4 regions of the Paenibacillus sp. UMB4589-SE434 genome follow, and region 4 is predicted to be linked to each of the others. Evidence: riboswitches for the same ligand, from Rfam matches in the RefSeq annotation. Region 4 holds a riboswitch; each other region holds the start of a gene.
The links. Region 4 has a riboswitch for cyclic di-AMP ahead of QP775_RS24570 (C40 family peptidase). Riboswitches for the same ligand answer to the same signal wherever they lie in the genome.
Positions count from the first base shown of each region.

Region 1: it holds a riboswitch for cyclic di-AMP, as region 4 does, so the genes downstream of both, QP775_RS09490 (hypothetical protein) here and QP775_RS24570 (C40 family peptidase) in region 4, are expected to answer to the same signal.
Region 2: it holds a riboswitch for cyclic di-AMP, as region 4 does, so the genes downstream of both, QP775_RS22575 (hypothetical protein) here and QP775_RS24570 (C40 family peptidase) in region 4, are expected to answer to the same signal.
Region 3: it holds a riboswitch for cyclic di-AMP, as region 4 does, so the genes downstream of both, QP775_RS19090 (ABC transporter ATP-binding protein) here and QP775_RS24570 (C40 family peptidase) in region 4, are expected to answer to the same signal.

Region 1 covers NZ_JASOYK010000001.1:2,258,713-2,262,766, reverse strand. The annotation lists gene QP775_RS09505 (GNAT family N-acetyltransferase) at 1-788, shown strand, start outside; gene QP775_RS09500 (MarR family winged helix-turn-helix transcriptional regulator) at 874-1,296, shown strand; gene QP775_RS09495 (DUF1796 family putative cysteine peptidase) at 1,381-2,025, shown strand; gene QP775_RS09490 (hypothetical protein) at 2,134-2,550, opposite strand; cyclic di-AMP (ydaO/yuaA leader) riboswitch at 2,614-2,769, opposite strand; gene QP775_RS09485 (NAD-dependent epimerase/dehydratase family protein) at 3,101-3,769, opposite strand; gene QP775_RS09480 (hypothetical protein) at 3,814-3,954, shown strand; gene QP775_RS09475 (cation:proton antiporter regulatory subunit) at 3,955-4,054, opposite strand, start outside.
Region 2 covers NZ_JASOYK010000009.1:31,878-35,931, forward strand. The annotation lists gene QP775_RS22570 (CgeB family protein) at 17-1,114, shown strand; cyclic di-AMP (ydaO/yuaA leader) riboswitch at 1,565-1,798, shown strand; gene QP775_RS22575 (hypothetical protein) at 1,873-2,304, shown strand; cyclic di-AMP (ydaO/yuaA leader) riboswitch at 2,380-2,550, shown strand; gene kdpF (K(+)-transporting ATPase subunit F) at 2,885-2,965, shown strand; gene kdpA (potassium-transporting ATPase subunit KdpA) at 3,009-4,054, shown strand, end outside.
Region 3 covers NZ_JASOYK010000006.1:75,033-79,086, forward strand. The annotation lists gene QP775_RS19080 (EcsC family protein) at 105-953, opposite strand; gene QP775_RS19085 (DUF2179 domain-containing protein) at 1,178-1,696, shown strand; cyclic di-AMP (ydaO/yuaA leader) riboswitch at 1,838-1,971, shown strand; gene QP775_RS19090 (ABC transporter ATP-binding protein) at 2,341-3,513, shown strand; gene QP775_RS19095 (ABC transporter permease) at 3,518-4,054, shown strand, end outside.
Region 4 covers NZ_JASOYK010000012.1:33,100-37,153, forward strand. The annotation lists gene QP775_RS24560 (M1 family metallopeptidase) at 1-791, shown strand, start outside; gene QP775_RS24565 (carbamoyl transferase) at 797-1,612, shown strand; cyclic di-AMP (ydaO/yuaA leader) riboswitch at 1,822-1,965, shown strand; gene QP775_RS24570 (C40 family peptidase) at 1,970-2,443, shown strand; gene QP775_RS24575 (hypothetical protein) at 3,152-3,718, opposite strand; gene QP775_RS24580 (ABC transporter ATP-binding protein) at 3,999-4,054, shown strand, end outside.

The sequences.
Region 1 (4,054 bases), on a different contig from region 4:
AAATTACAGCTGATAGTTCACTTGATGAACGTTTTGTCGTTTACGAGGAAGCAGGGAGTATCATTGGTATTTGTGGGCTTGATATAGGAGCTGACAATGGAGCAGTAGAATTATGGGGTCCCTTCGTGAGAGAGGACGATGTAACGAATCAGGCTCTCTTACATGCAATATGGCAAGATATTAATAAGCTAATATGGGCAAAGGGGCAGAAAGTTACGCAGGTAGAAGGGTTCTATGATACGCGTAATAGGGTTGGTATTCCTATTTTTGAATGGCTTGGAGGAGAGTGTACCGGGGTTCACTCCGTTCTTCAATTGAAGCGGGCGCAGTGGCTATCTGCTAAAGAAGAACAGACAAGCTCGCCATATAAGACAACAGATCAGGCTGCTTTTGTGTCTCTTCATGAGAGTTGTTTTCCGGGTACATACATGAGTGCTGAAAGCCTGATAAAGAGTATAGATGACCAACATGCCTTATTTGTTTGCCGTGAGAACAGTGAGATGGCTGGTTATATTTATGCGAGCGCCAATGCCGAGTTCGGTGAAGGTACAATTGAATACATTGCGGTTGATGAACGTTATCGTCACAAAGGGATCGGAAGTAAGCTGCTGCGTCAAGCCTTATCATTTTTATTTCATTATCCTTCAATAGAAGATATTCAACTGTGCGTATCCCATTCTAACAGGGGAGCTCTCTCTTTGTATGAGAAATGCGAGTTTGTAAGGGTACGAGATTACGCACATTACAAATTGAGCATAGATAGTGAGATCATGCCCATCAGCAGGTAAAAGGGATGAACCAAGCGGAAGAGGCACCCCCCATTTTCTAAGCAGAGAACATCATATTATTTATTTGGCTGGAAAGGTGGTTACTATGACTGAACATCTTGCTATTGGACGGCTGATATTACAACTGCGACGATTGGAGCGATATCCGAAGTCTTTCGGAGATCTAAACGATTTATCCCTCAGCGAAGTTCATACTATTGAAGCAATTGGGGAACATGAAGGTGTGGCAATGGGTGAGTTATCTGACCGGCTGTGCGTTACGAAGGGAGCCGTCTCGCAAATGATGGTTCGTTTGGAACGAAAGGAGCTTGTCGTCCGTAATACACATCCGTCAGACGCTCGAATTGTTCTTGTGTCTTTAACAGACAAGGGGCGAATCGCCTATGAAACGCAGGCCAAGATACATGAAGCTATTTATATGGAGTTAAAAGGAGAGTTTACCAGCAGTGAGCTTCGTTCTTTCGAGCGGTGTATGGAACGATTAACACAGACGCTTCGAGACCGTTAATAAAGCAAATGAGACGGAAGTCCGTACCTTTTAGCCAAGCCGTCATACAGTATAGTATACGGATTGAGACAAGAGGTGACGACGATGAAGAGGGAACAATTAGCACGATCTTATCATGCAATATATAGTATGGGGAGAAAATGTTTAGTAGCTATTCAGTTGCATCGACTCGGATTAAGAAAGTTCGGAGGCATGCTAGATTGGAATCGCTCCGTACACCTATCGAACGTTAACTTGTTGCTGCGCAATCGATTCGCAGGATATATGGAACTAGACAACCTTGAATTTACAGGTTATGACCAAGGTGATCGATGTCTTATGTTACGGGATCGTGTATACGATATTTATTCTGTTCATGATTACCCGAAAGACTTCAATTCACCTGAGCATCTGGTATCCTATCCCGAGGTTAAAGCGATGTACGATCGCCGAATACAGCGCTTTTTGGAGAAAACAGCGGTATTACCATGGTTGTTATTTATTCGTATTGATGGGACGTATGAGGAAGTTGTCGAGCTTGAAAGGCAGCTGCGTAGTTATGTCAGACATCAATTTCATATTTTGCTTGTTTTACATGGGGATCATCTTGGAATCGTAGAGATAGATTGGAACTTGGAACATGTGTGTGTTGTTTCTATAGACACAGAGCAGCTGAATGATGAGGTGTGGGACGAACTGCTGGCGAGTGTAGCGTATGAGGAATATGCAGGGCAGCCGGATAAGCCATAGGAAGACGCTGTCATTTAAAATAACAGTTGCAGGACTGCGGCTATGGGCTTCAGTCCTGCTGATGCGTGAATCTGCTAGTAGACATTTTAAAGATTCATTTTTGCTGCTTTAGATGGTTCCGTAATAGGCTTGGCAGTGGGTGATAAGCATGCTTTGCTGCGGACAATAACGATAGGATGAATGCTGCAACAGATTCGCTAGTGCTAGCTCGGTTAACTGTACCTTCTCCTCACACCATGAAGTTCTCATTTGCTCCAACAGCAGCAAAGCACCTATTGCTGATTTGCCCTTTAACCGTTCTAATTGTCGCGCCCAGCGCTGAAGATCAAAATGAGAATCATCAGGCATCAGGGTAACTTTTCCCCAGCCTTGAGCTTCCCCACTTACTACTTTTAAAATAATCATGATCGGCAATGCGGTCCTGCATTGTGTATCAGTTTCAATTGCGGACAAGCGTGACATACTAGCTAATTGATACAATTCAATGCGGTTAATGGTGTGTGCTGATGTATGGATTTCGTCCATCTTCATCCCTCCAGACTTTGTCATGATGCAAATAGGTGGTCTGTAACAAGAGCAGCTATCTGCAAGTCTCTCCTGTAACGCTTACGAGGTTAGCTGACGGATTCGGGCGATGGAGTCGCCCTACCAGTAGAGACTACCGGATTCACCCCAATGTAGGATCGTGGACCCTGAATGGTTCCCCCGCTGCTCTGTAACTAGAGCACTCAGCGATTGAAAGAATGAAGCGATGCTTCATGTTGTCTATCATAGCGCGTGGCAGCAGGGGTGTATAACGATAAAAGACCGATAAGGACGAATTAAAGGTGATTTTGAACGATAGGGGATGGATTATAGCAACGATTGAATATATTTATCCGAATTACGCCGTGCTTGCTGCAGCTATCGATAGGTTGCATATTTCGTGTTCAGCGACGGAAGGCTGCTCGAAGGCATACGAGAAATAAAAAGATGGACGAAGGCATACTGCCGGGAAATTGGATGAGATGTACGCGCGTCAAAAAGCACTTCCGCTGCGCCTGTTCACAGCAGCATACTGAAGTGCTTATCATCCTTATTTATTTATTTGAGCAGCCATGCTGCACAGTTGGTCAGAAGGATATATGTGCGTGCCGCCAAGACCTGAGCTTGCTGCATACAGCATTGCTTCTGCTATGATAGAAGCTTGAATCGGGCGATATTTTAATAGTGGGCCGCGCAGGATAGGCGATAAGAGGGGACTGATGGCAGCTGCAGCTCGCTCTCCGAGTCGGAACTCCTGACGCGCACCTATAATTAGCGAGGGCCGTACAATATGAAGCGCACGTAAGGGAAGTGCTTGCAGTCCAGTTTCCAAATCCCCTTTGACACGACTGTAGAAAAATGCTGACTTCGAGCTGGACCCCATCGCTGTAATGATTGTAAAAGAACGAACCTGTGCCGCAGCTGAAAGCTTCCCAGCTTGCAAGGGATAAATGTAATCTACCTTACGAAATGCTTCCTTTGACTTGGCTTGCTTGATTGTAGTTCCTAAACAGCAGAACACGTCTTCTGCTTGAAATAATGCAGCATACTGGTCCATACGGTCGAAATCTATCGTGTGTACTTCAACATTAGGAAAGGGAACGATGACAGGTCGGCGACTTAACACAATGACACGTTTATAATACGCATGAATTCGTGCCATAAGCTCGCTGCCTACTAACCCTGTCGCACCTAACACTAAGGCGGTATCTTTGGTCATCAGCTAGCCCCTTTCAAGATGAATATTCGTTCGTCCATTATAACATGATGATCATTTGGAATGAGAACAAGCTGGATCTGGTTGTTCAACTTGCTTCATCCAACTTATATCTGACGTTAGAAGAATATAACGGAAAGAGCCACTATGCTCTGCCAAAAAAGGCGAGCGCAGCGGCCCCTCTGTAGCTAATCGATTAAGCCGGCAATAATGGCGGCTGCAGTGCCTGCTTCTTTGTCATCCAGCGTAACAACGGATTGCATTTCATCAGGATCATCGGCTTTCATA
Region 2 (4,054 bases), on a different contig from region 4:
ATATCGACACAGACGCGTGACATCGATAACCGTTGCTCGCAGGCGTGGACGATTACGCGGTCTGCATGAAGGATACCAGGATGGATACCTTCGTGGCCGTGCGGATATGCTGGTGAAGACCATACGCCCGCAAATTCCTCATCGACCTATACATGTCATGTACGTTACCTCAGGCAAGGGCTTCCCATACTCTCCAATTGATGATGCGTTAGTCAGCACGCTTCAGGAGATGGTGGGGAAGGTGACGGTCATCGGGCCGAGAGATGCCGTTGCAGCTTCGGCGGCCTCCTTAAGGCCGGATATTATCATCGCCTTGGATGGCATGGAGCTTCCAATCGGCCAGCTTGATGAACTGCGGGCAGCAGGCATTCGCACAGCCGTATGGCTGACGGACGATCCGTATTATACGGATATGATGTCTGCTATCGTGCCGCATTACAGCGATGTGTTTACGTTAGAAATCAACAGTGTCAGCTATTATCAATCTATTGGCTGTCCCAGTGTTCATTACTTGCCGTTTGCGGTGTATCCAGGCCATTTTTTGCCGAAGACAACACCTACACCGGGGCGCCGCGATGTTTGTTTTATAGGTTCAGCCTACTGGAACAGAGTACGTTTTTTCGAATCGATTATAGATCGAATGATGCAGTATAACGCATACTTTTCAGGCTTGTGGTGGGATCGACTGCCACAGTTTAGCTCCTATACGGGCAAGATTGATCTTGGTCGTTGGATGACTCCGCAAGAAACAGCTGATATGTACAACATGACCAAAATTGTCATCAATATGCACAGATCTCACGATGACGAGACGGTGAACAGCAATTCCAGTCAGATTATTGCCTCCTCTCCGAACCCAAGGACGTTTGAAATTGCTTGCTGCGGCACACTGCAATTGACAGACATTCGCAGTGATCTAGCTAGCTTTTATACCCCTGGTATCGAGATTGTGACCTACCAATCGCCTGATGAGCTGCTTGCAAAGATGGAGCATTATTTGCACCATGAAGGAGAACGGCGTGAGATTGCGCTGCGCGGGCTTGAAAGAACGCTGCGTGAGCATACGTATGCCAATCGGATGAATCAGCTTTTGGGTACTCTTTTTGGCTACTGATGTTCCCGCGGATCCCAAAAAATGACATGAGACAGCCGCTTGAACGTACTCGATTCAGGCGGCTTTAGTGTATGCGCTGATATAGCCATACGAAAAGGCAGTGTAGTCTAAATCCCGCCTATGCATGCCTTATGCAAACGCATCAAAGCGAGCTATGAGCTGTAAATGGAAGCTTGAACAGGACACGAGTAATAGATTAATCATGACAGAAATTTTGCCAAGAAAGCGATTAAATCCATATTGTTATCGAAATTACTTTAAAATGCTACTGTTATCCAATCGAATGAAGATAATTAAAGATATGACGAGTAAATGATAGGATTTTCGATGATTGATTATGATTATATCCAGCATTTGGTCATGCTTGGAACAATATGAACGTTCGAATTGATTTACATACATACATGAAAAGGCGTAAGATTCAGTTCATCGACGACAACAATATCCGTTGCGTCTTCATCGCTGAGTTCCGCCGGAAGGCGGGAGCGGGGGAACCACAATGAGAAGGCAAATCCGTCATAACAACCGATTGCGGCTGAATTAGATTGATTTGCGTTCAGGGGGTGAATCCGGTAAAGGTTATATCCATGCTAAATGTTAGGGGATGTCACTTTGCAACCGGTAGGGCGACTCTTCGATTCCGAACCCGACAGCTAACCTCGTAAGCGTCCGAGGAGAGGCGCGCTAGACCGATTTGCGCATACTGACCAACCTCTACCCGAATGATGAAAGTAACGGACTTCAGGAGGTATGGTGAAATGCAAGACACGGACCGAATCGTTACCGTATTCGCTCCGAACACGATGGGGGCTGACTTTGTCCGCCAACTGCGCGGCGCAGGCTTGCCAGTGGCAGCCATCAGTAACAATGTGAGATGTTCGGCAAGAATGGAGAAACTTGGTGTCAAGCACATTTGGCACGTAAACACATCTCGGACCAAACCAGCCGAGATTCCGTTATTACCAGTTGGACGTATATACGTATTCGAGCAAAGCTTTGCGCTGACTTGTCGTCTGCTGCAGCAATGCCGAGCATGGACGTACGACCCGATTACGGTCATAACTAAGCAGCATTATCCACGTTCCATTTACCGCCTGCTAGGCGCGGATATGGTTGTGTACACGCAGTCGGATCAAGTATCCTTTCTGCTGACCGAATTGATTTACAGCGAGCAGCGTTCAACCGTATAGCTGCACCAGTAACTTATTTACAGCAGGTTCTGGTGCGATCAGTTCGAACGGCTCGACTAATTGATAAGCTTTGGGCAATGCTCATCGCTGAATCCCTGAGAAGGGAACGGGGGACCCAATGTTAGAGCACAGTGCTTCGAAAGTGGAGAAGCTGCTGTGCGAGGGGTGAATCTTGGCCTTTGGCCAGTAGGGCGACTCATGCGCCCGAATCCGTCAGCTAACCTCGTAAGCGTCCATAGAGGCAGCCTTATTTCGTTGTGGCGATTCGCAGCTTGCGTTTTATTTAGCTGCGTGTTTAGAAGCCGCACGGAAAGGGATCCTCTTTCCGTGCGGCTTTTTGTGTTGTCTTTTAACATGCTGCAAGGTAAAGCACCGTCTCTGAAGGGTGAGCACATCTTAGCACCAAGGCTCAAAGGAGGAGTTGGCATATGTTCGATGTCATTATGCTTGTATTAATTGTATTGTTAGGCGTCGTAACGTATGGGGTGCTGTCCTGGTGCTCCACAGAAGTTGATCATTAGTCATGGCTAATGCCATGAACATCGCACGGGCTGACTCGTGCATATAGAGGTGAACAAAGATGATTATCGTGCTTGGCGTACTGGTAGGGGCACTGTTTCTCTATCTGGGATACGCACTTGTAAAGCCAGAGAAATTCTAGGGATACGACTTCCTTGTAAATAGTTGAAAGGTGGAACACAAAAATGACAGGTTTAGGTTGGTTGTCTATTGGCATTACATTACTTATTGTATTGGTGTTGGCACGTCCGGTCGGCATCTATTTATCTCGTGTATTTGATAGCGGTGGAAAGCCGCTGCCGATGGATCGAGTGCTTGGTCCAATTGACAAAGGTTTATTCAAATTGTTTGGCATCCGAGAGACCAACCAGAGCTGGAAAGCCTATGCAGGTTCGTTGGTGCTAAGCAACGTGGTCATGATTGTGATCACTTATGCAATATTCCGGCTGCAAGGAGTGCTGCCGCTAAATCCGAGCGGCATTGCAGGCATGGAACCTTCGGTTGCGTTTAATACAGCGATCAGCTTTATGGCAAATACGAATTTACAGCACTACAGCGGAGAAACAGGGTTATCCTATCTCTCACAAATGATCGGCATTATTTTCTTGATGTTTACCTCGCCGGCAACTGGTCTCGCCATTGTATTTGCTTTTATGAGAGGTCTGGCAGGCAAGCCACTTGGCAACTTTTTTGTGGATCTAGTTCGCTCGATTACGCGTATCCTGCTTCCGATTGCGGTAGTGGCAGGCATTATATTCGTTGCGATGGGTGTTCCGCAGACGCTCAGCCCGACGGAGACGGTAACAACAGTACAAGGTGCAGAGCAGCAGATCGCACGGGGGCCTGTCGCTTCATTATTGTCCATTAAAGAGCTGGGCAACAACGGGGGTGGTTTCTTCGGTCCGAACTCGACGCATCCATTCGAGAATCCAAATGCACTCAGTAACACGCTGCAAATGATTCTAATGATGCTGGTAACGACTTCCTTGCCGTTTGCATACGGAAAAATGGTCGGAAATGCGAAGCAAGGCAGGGTATTGTTTGTGGCGATGTCCGTCATGTTTATCACGATGCTGGGCCTCTCCCTTACTTCTGAGCATGTGGGTAATCCGATGATGCATCAACTTGGCATAAATGGCCCGAGCATGGAAGGCAAAGAACAGCGGCTTGGCATGGTGCAGTCTTCTTTGTATTCCGTCGTCACGACAGCTTCCGAGACGGGAGCGGTTGC
Region 3 (4,054 bases), on a different contig from region 4:
GATAAGCTGTGCTACCGCCGCATTATCTGTGCTTTACCTATCCAGGCTGTGCTTAAATGCGTCCACGCTTCGCGTTAGCTCAGCTCCACAGTTCCTTTTATGCTTTAAGAAATCTCCCCATCCTCATTGTCCATCTCCTGAAGCATCTTCAGCACGACTCGTTTCCTATACATCATCTGTGCCGTCTCCGCCACATCATGAATGAGCGAACGATTCATAAAGGAGCCAAACACCATACCAGCTATCGGAATCGCCTGGAACAATTTTTTCCATCCAAAATTATCAGTAAAGGCGATCATAGTCTCGCGCCAGCCCTGCATCTCTGACAGTGCCTCACGATCGCGGTCAGCACGATGGAATTCGGTGAGCTCTTTAAGAATCGCCTGCTTACCCACAATATCAGACGAAGCAAACTGCATACATTTTACAACAAATACACGTTCTTCGCGTTCATTCGGATCAAATCCATAGCTGATTGCTGTCTCCTGAATGACCTTGAGCGATATGCCCAAAATTGCAGGAATATCAATCGCCAGCGTGAATATGCCGCCAAAGCCTGTCGTAGCGCCTTGGGCAAAAGCAGCAGTTTTATGGGATTCCCGCAGTTGAGACGCGACTTCGTCGCGTACCGCAAGAGGAACATGCTGAACATCGTCGATACTCGCGACGGTTAGACCTTGCTGAGGAGCGGTCTTCTTCCAGTGGCTTTCAATTTTGTTTAACACGTGCTTTTCTTGGATTAAATAACGTCCCCCTGTGTGCAGGTAGCTGCCGACTTCATCTAGTACCTGACCAACTTTGCGCTGCAATATTTTAGGGCTAAGCTTGTCAATTATCATAAACGGGATACGCCCAATCTTCTCCCAAAACCAGAGATCACGCTGTTCTTTTTCCCACTTTTCAATTTCCATTTTGGCCTGCAGTAGTGTGTCACGTTGCTCGTATGTCGTCATAATGACCTCCTGATAGGATTCACGAATTGGCTAAGGCGGTTCTCGCTTTGCACGGTCTGCAACACAAGAAGCATTCAACTACTAATAAGGAGTTGTACGTGTAGACAAGCGCATTGTTTCAACGAAATGTATGAAATATCCTGTTTTTGTTCCGTTTGGAATGTAGGCTGTCAGGGTAATGATGAAGATATAAACTAAGGGCAGTTCCAAGGAGAGAGAAATTCATGGTAATAGGGTTATTGGTTTCTATTTTTATCATCCAAATCGTTTACGTCTCCTTTTTCACACTTCGGATGATCCTAACCCTGAAAGGGCAGAAGTATTATGCCGCTGCGCTGAGCTGTGTCGAAATTACGATTTATGTGCTTGGTTTAAACATGGTGCTCAAGTATTTGGATCAGCCGATAAGTTTGATCGTATATGCACTTGGTTATGGATTGGGTGTGTTAGTTGGATCTTGGATTGAAGAAAAGATAGCGCTTGGTTATGTCACACTGCGGGTGATTGTAAACAATCCAGAGAGTGGTTTGCCCAACCATCTGCGTGATCTGGGTTACGGTGTGACGACTTGGATTGGGAGCGGGCGAGACGGACATCGGTTAATGCTGGAGGTACTGGCACGCCGTAAAAATCAAAAAAAACTATATCAGTCCATCATGGATGTGGAGCCGCGCGCATTTATTGTGACATCTGAGCCGACGCGTCTTCATGGGGGCTTTTGGGCGAAGGCGACTAGGCGTTAGCGATATCCTTTCAGGGGGGTCGGCATAGGTGTTTTTATGTGATTATAGGTGCTGAACTTATTACGTTCATGGCTTAAATAAGCGAAGGGTATGAGCTCAAACATTTGACCAAAGTTGACTATATGCACAAACCTATATATAATATTACATATGCTTAATTCCCAACCAAGGGAAGCGGGGGAACCGTTTCATTGGGGCGAATCGCCATTATGGCGTAGGAATCCATCTTTTCCGAGCCCGTCAGCTAACCTCGTCAGTAGGAGATGGGTCTATTTATGATCATTTGGCTTAGGACCCGAACGTGATTTTGGGTTCTTTTTTGCATTTACAGACCCTGATGAATCGGATGTCATGATGACGATCCGTTTGTTCGGGGTTTTCTTATTTCGGATTCCCGCGCAAGTAGCACTCTTTATTACCCGTGTTATTTCTCTCCAGGCCCATCTCTTTTATTAACTGGCACTGCTCTGCACAAATGTAGAATTAGAAAGGAGGTTTATGAACAAACTGGCTATAATCGCATTTTTTCGAACGAAAAGCACGGCGGCAGTTTTCATTTTTGATTGAAAATAAACGGATAAGTTTAAGGATACAAGGTGTCTGCACGTGGCTTAGAACAGAATAGATAGAAGAGGTGACTGTAAATGATTGAACTGCAGCAGGTAAACAAAGTATATGATGATGGATTCCATGCTTTAAAAGATATTAACCTCACGATCAAAAAAGGTGAGCTTACCGTCTTTATTGGCCCGAGCGGCTGTGGCAAATCCACTACCATGAAAATGATCAATCGCTTGATTACCCCTTCTAGCGGTAAAGTGCTTATTAATGGCAAAGACATTTCCGAACAGAACCCGGTTGAGCTCAGACGGAATATAGGTTATGTGATCCAGAACGTTGGTTTGTTTCCGCATATGACCATTGCGAGAAATGTTGCAGTGGTGCCGCATTTGAAAAAATGGGAGCAGGATCGCATTCAACCGCGAGTAGATGAATTGATGCGGATGGTTAATTTGGACCCTGAGGTTTACCGTGATCGATATCCATCTGAGCTGAGCGGGGGGCAGCAGCAGCGTATCGGGGTTATTCGCGCATTGGCCGCTGATCCGGACATTATTTTGATGGATGAGCCGTTTAGCGCATTAGATCCGATAAGTCGCGAACAACTTCAAGAGGAACTGAGTCGTCTGCAAGAGGAGCTACATAAGACGATCATATTTGTTACCCACGATATGGACGAAGCCATAAAGATCGCCGATACGATCGTGATGATGAAGGATGGAGAGGTTGTTCAGACGGGGTCACCTGAATCAATACTGCGCTATCCCGCAAATGACTTCGTTCGCACCTTTATCGGGCAGAAACGGATGGAGGAAGGACCGCAGGGAGAGCCGCTGCGTCTATCTACTGTAGATGACGTGATGGTTACGCAGCCGGCGACAACATATCCCAACCGTGGATTGGCAGAAGCCGTCAAAATTATGGAAGGGCGCAGGGTTGACTCCTTGTTTGTAGTAGACCGCTTCCGCAAGCTGCTTGGTATCGTGTCCATTTATCGTGTGCTTAATATGTTTAACGAGGAAAATAAGACGGTCGGTGACGTCATGCGTCCCATTGGCTATCAGGTCGCTCCGGGTACATCACTTCCAGTAGCTATTGAGATGATGAGCAATCACAGATTAACAAACCTGGCCGTGGTAGATGACGATGGTCGTCTGCTTGGACTGATTACGCGGGGTAGCATCGTTAAGCATCTGAATGAAGTTTATCCGACGATTGTGGAACAATTTGCTTCTAGCCTCGGAGAGGAGGCCTAGACCTATGAATAACTTGGTTTCCTTTTTTCAAGAACGAGGTGCTGATATTGCAATCGCACTTCAGGAGCATTTGGTCATCACTTTTGCATCCGTATTGCTAGGCTGCTTGCTGTCCATTCCATTAGGTATTTTACTTGTATATAACCGTTTCAAATGGATCAACAGCATCGTGTTTTTCTTTGCAAACTTACTGCAGACCGTACCAAGCTTGGCATTGCTCGCCATTCTTATTCCCTTTCTCGGCATAGGCATGAAGCCTGCGGTGGTAGCCTTGTTCCTGTATTCCATCATGCCGATACTGCGTAATACGTATGATGGCTTTGCTTCTGTAGATTCCAGTGTGCTGGAGTCGGCAAGGGGGATGGGGTATGGAACGATGCAGCGTATTTTACGCATTCAATTTCCACTGTCACTACCTTATGTAATGTCGGGAATTCGCATTACGACAGTTTACATCATCAGCTGGGCTACGCTTGCGACGCTGATTGGTGCTGGCGGTCTTGGGCAGCTTATCGTATCTGGACTTGGCGTGAACAAGTTG
Region 4 (4,054 bases):
TCCATGAGATCGGACACCAATATTTCTATGGGCTGCTGGCGTCCAATGAATTCGAGGAGGCTTGGCTCGACGAGGGCTTCACCTCCTATGCCGAGGATAAGTTAATGGAGTCGGAATTCGGTGTGACACCTAATTTGGCGGTACAAGCAAGTTATATGACCGATCCCGCTCCACTCAAACAGCATGCGTGGCAATACAAAAATCAGAACCATTATGCCGAAAACGTATACTATCGCTCTAAGCTTGTGCTGCTTGCCTTAGAAAAGCAGGTTGGAGAAAAGACGATGCAGCGTATTCTGAAAATCTATACAACAAAATATCGCTTTAAACATCCGACCACAGCAGACTTTCAACGTATCGTAGAATTGGTGACCAACCGTAAATGGACCGACTTCTTTAATCAGTATATATATGGGCAGAAGATGGCTGACTTTTCCGTCGAGAGCATCCATACCCGCACCTTTAATGAAGGAGGAACGCCACGTTATGAAGCAACGGTAAATATTCAAAAGAACGGCGCTGACTACCCGAACGTACCGATCGTATTTCAATTTGCAGACGGAAGTACAACTCGTAAAGTATGGTCTGTGGAAGGCGACCGCATCCAATATAAGCTCAGTCATTCCTCCCCGCTCGCATGGGTAATGATCGATCCTCTCTATACGATCATGGTAGAGAATCGTCACATTAACAACTATATGCGTGCTCAAATTGAAGAACCGGTGCGCACGCGCGTTAATTGGGTAGCCGTCAAATGGCTGGAAGTGATAACAAACGTATTGGGGTGGTGATGGACATGAAGCTGCATATGCGCGCAGGGTGGGACTGGCTGAAAGACCATTTATACATCTGGATCATCCTATTTCTATATCAGTTATTGTGGGGATTTCTATTATTTCGCTTTATGGATTCCGTCATCATGCCAATACTTCGCCGGTATCCGAGCCCAGCTCCTACGGAGATGAGTTCACAACTCTTCTTATTGGAATCCCAGTTCCAATTAACTAAAACGTCTACCTATACACCGTACCTCTGGATCATAGTCGCTTTTATTGCGGTACGGATGCTGCTCACACCGATCATTCATGCTGGCATCTGCTATTCAATGGCTAATCACCGAACGGAATCGGGATTGACCTTTTTCAGGGGAATCGCAGCAGTGTGGAAACCTTTTGCTTTATTGTATCTTCTGGAAACGGCCTTGATGCTTGCTCCCGCCTATTGGGCCGTCCCTTATCTGGCCGAAGTACTTGCTTCTAATCCAAGCTGGCAGATGCTATTAACTGGTGCTCTTCCTGTTAGTCTCGCTTGGCTGGTTGGAGGTTGGCTGCTTCATCATTTGTTTTTATTTCTGCAATTCGGCGCTGGGTCAGACATGTCGCTGTTGCATGCACTAAAAAACGGCATCGTTCACGTTCTGCCTGTCATTGGATTGTCGCTCCTATTTGTGCTTATCTCACTAGTATGCAGTACATTAGTGACAACCGCTGCCATGTTATGGACCGGCATGACCGCACTCATTTTACAGCAGGCATATCCTGCATTACGCGCATTTTTGAAATTATGGAGTCTTTCTAGCCGTTATCACGCATGGAATCATCGGAAACCGTAAATTTCGGCCTTTCTAAATATTTTTTCGCCAAAAAAACGCTTACTTAAGCCTTTTCTCGAGGTTTAAGCGCGTTTTTTTGGCGTTTCCGGACAAAAAGTGTTTGTCAAAGTAAAAAAGGTCTGCTAAAATAAGGCTTAGATTGTTACAACTTTGTCATGAAAGACACTTAGTTCTTGCAATTTTGTAATCAGAAGTAACGGAATCTGATGTGATCCAATAGGCCAAATTCCCGTACACATCCGGGAAGCGGGGGAACCATTAATACTGGGTGAATTGATCTTGCTTATGCAGAGATCATAGGGAACCTTCAACCGAACCCTCCAGCTAACCTCGCAGGCACGGAAGGAGCTTTTCCAATTGAAGAAGAAGTTGGTCACTGCGGTGGTCGGTCTGAGCTTACTGTTCTCGATCGGAACAGGTAGCGCATTCGCCGCAACGAAGATGGACAACACTATCCAAGATTTGATGGGTATCGACTACAAGTATGGTGGAACTACAACGAAGGGGTTTGACTGCTCTGGATTTGTAAAGTATGTTTTTGACAAATTCGATGTTGAATTGCCTCGTTCGTCTTCTTCCCAGTATGAAGTTGGCGACAAAGTAAAAAAAGACGAACTACGCCCTGGAGACTTGGTATTCTTCAATACTAGTGGCAGCGGAATCTCCCACGTCGGCATTTATGTAGGCAACGGTCAATTCGCCCACGCTTCGACAAGCAAAGGAACACGTGTCGACGATCTGAGCATGGATTATTATGAGAAGCGTTATGTTGGTGCTAAGCGCATTCTCAGCTCGAAGCAATATGATAGCTTTGCTTCTTACGAGAAATAATAGAATATTATACCGAAAGCCCGATGGATTGCCTCATGCAGCCTGTCGGGCTTTTATATTGCACTGTTCTATACACTGTATGCACGCCAAACTGAAACGTGCCAACTAAGAAGCCATGGTCCTGCACAAATTAATACAGGAAAAAGACGACAATTATAAACATAAATCTGTATAAAATGGGTTTACACTTGCCATGTTTCCCTGTTCTTCTGACTGCTATATGGGCATCTAGCTGAAGAGAAGCATGCTAACCATCATTCTCCCTGTCCATTCCCAGGTCCAGCACCCTTATATGATAATTAACACGTGAACCTGAAGATGAATCACGCTTCTTCTCTTGTTGTCCTAATCAGGAACTAGCTCCATCACCGTGATATCGATATACCTGCAATAATTAATTCTCTAACTTCCTAGTCACCACGCCACGCACATTACATATAACGATGGTGCCAACTAGTTTCTACTAGCCTTGAAAAGGGTGATATATCATTTCACTGTAGAGTCACCTTTCGTAAACCCTACTTACTACTTATCCTCAGATTTTGACAATGTAGGATATAACATTACATCCCCGCACTGCGTTTAACCCAAAGAGGCATGCTGGGCGTTCTTCCAACATGCCTCTACATCTTATTCACGACTACCAGCCTAAGTCCTCAAAATCCACGACAACTTAATGTCTCATGTACCACGTAGCTTGTGACTCCATTACTGCTGCTGTTCCCTTAACTTGCTCCCTGTATGTTCAGTATTCAAATGCTCCGAATTCACAACCTTTTTCTTCACTTGTTCCCTCATGTGTTGTTGAGGCCGTGCATGCTTATCGACATGTTTCTCGTGGAACATTTTGCCGTTACGTCCAACTATTTGTCGCAATTCATGACGTATTTGCTCAAATGTCTTGTTTTCGACAACAATACCATATTTCTGTGCAATCGATATAAGCTTCTTCTGCCGAAGCTCTTTTATCTGACTTTGGAGCTGTTCCTGCTCCTTGTTCAGCTGTTTCTTCTCTGTGTGATCTTTCTTATTTAATTGTGCCGACAAATTGCTTGCTTTCGAAGTCGCGGAGCTTGGCAGCAACGCTAGTACTCCGCCCTGTGATTCACTCTTGCGGGAAGAATCCGTGTCATCTCCTGATGCAAATACAACCCGCGCTTCAGGCGACTTCGCAAATGCAGCAGCGGCATGTTCGCTTTGCGCCGCTGCCGGAGAAGCAAGCAGCAGCATCATAGCTGTAGACCAGGCGACCGCCGATGATGTCGTCCATTTCATATTCTCACCTCCTTTCAAACTGCAATTTCTTCAGTATGAAGCCAGCACATGAAGACAAGCTGAATGAATACTTAATAATAATTTAAGTTCATTTGCTCATTCCGAATCAAATAAGCCTGTGTACGTTATTACGGTTTGGAACCGGGACAGTTTCCGATTCTGACATTTGTCATTAGCAGTTCATGACATCGTACACTAACGGACGATTACTCGTGAGACTACAATACAAATATAGCCACACGATAAACGGCACACATAATAAATCAAAGGGTGATGACAAATGACATACGCAATTGAGTGTACCAAACTTAGCAAGCAATATGGCAGCTTTCACGC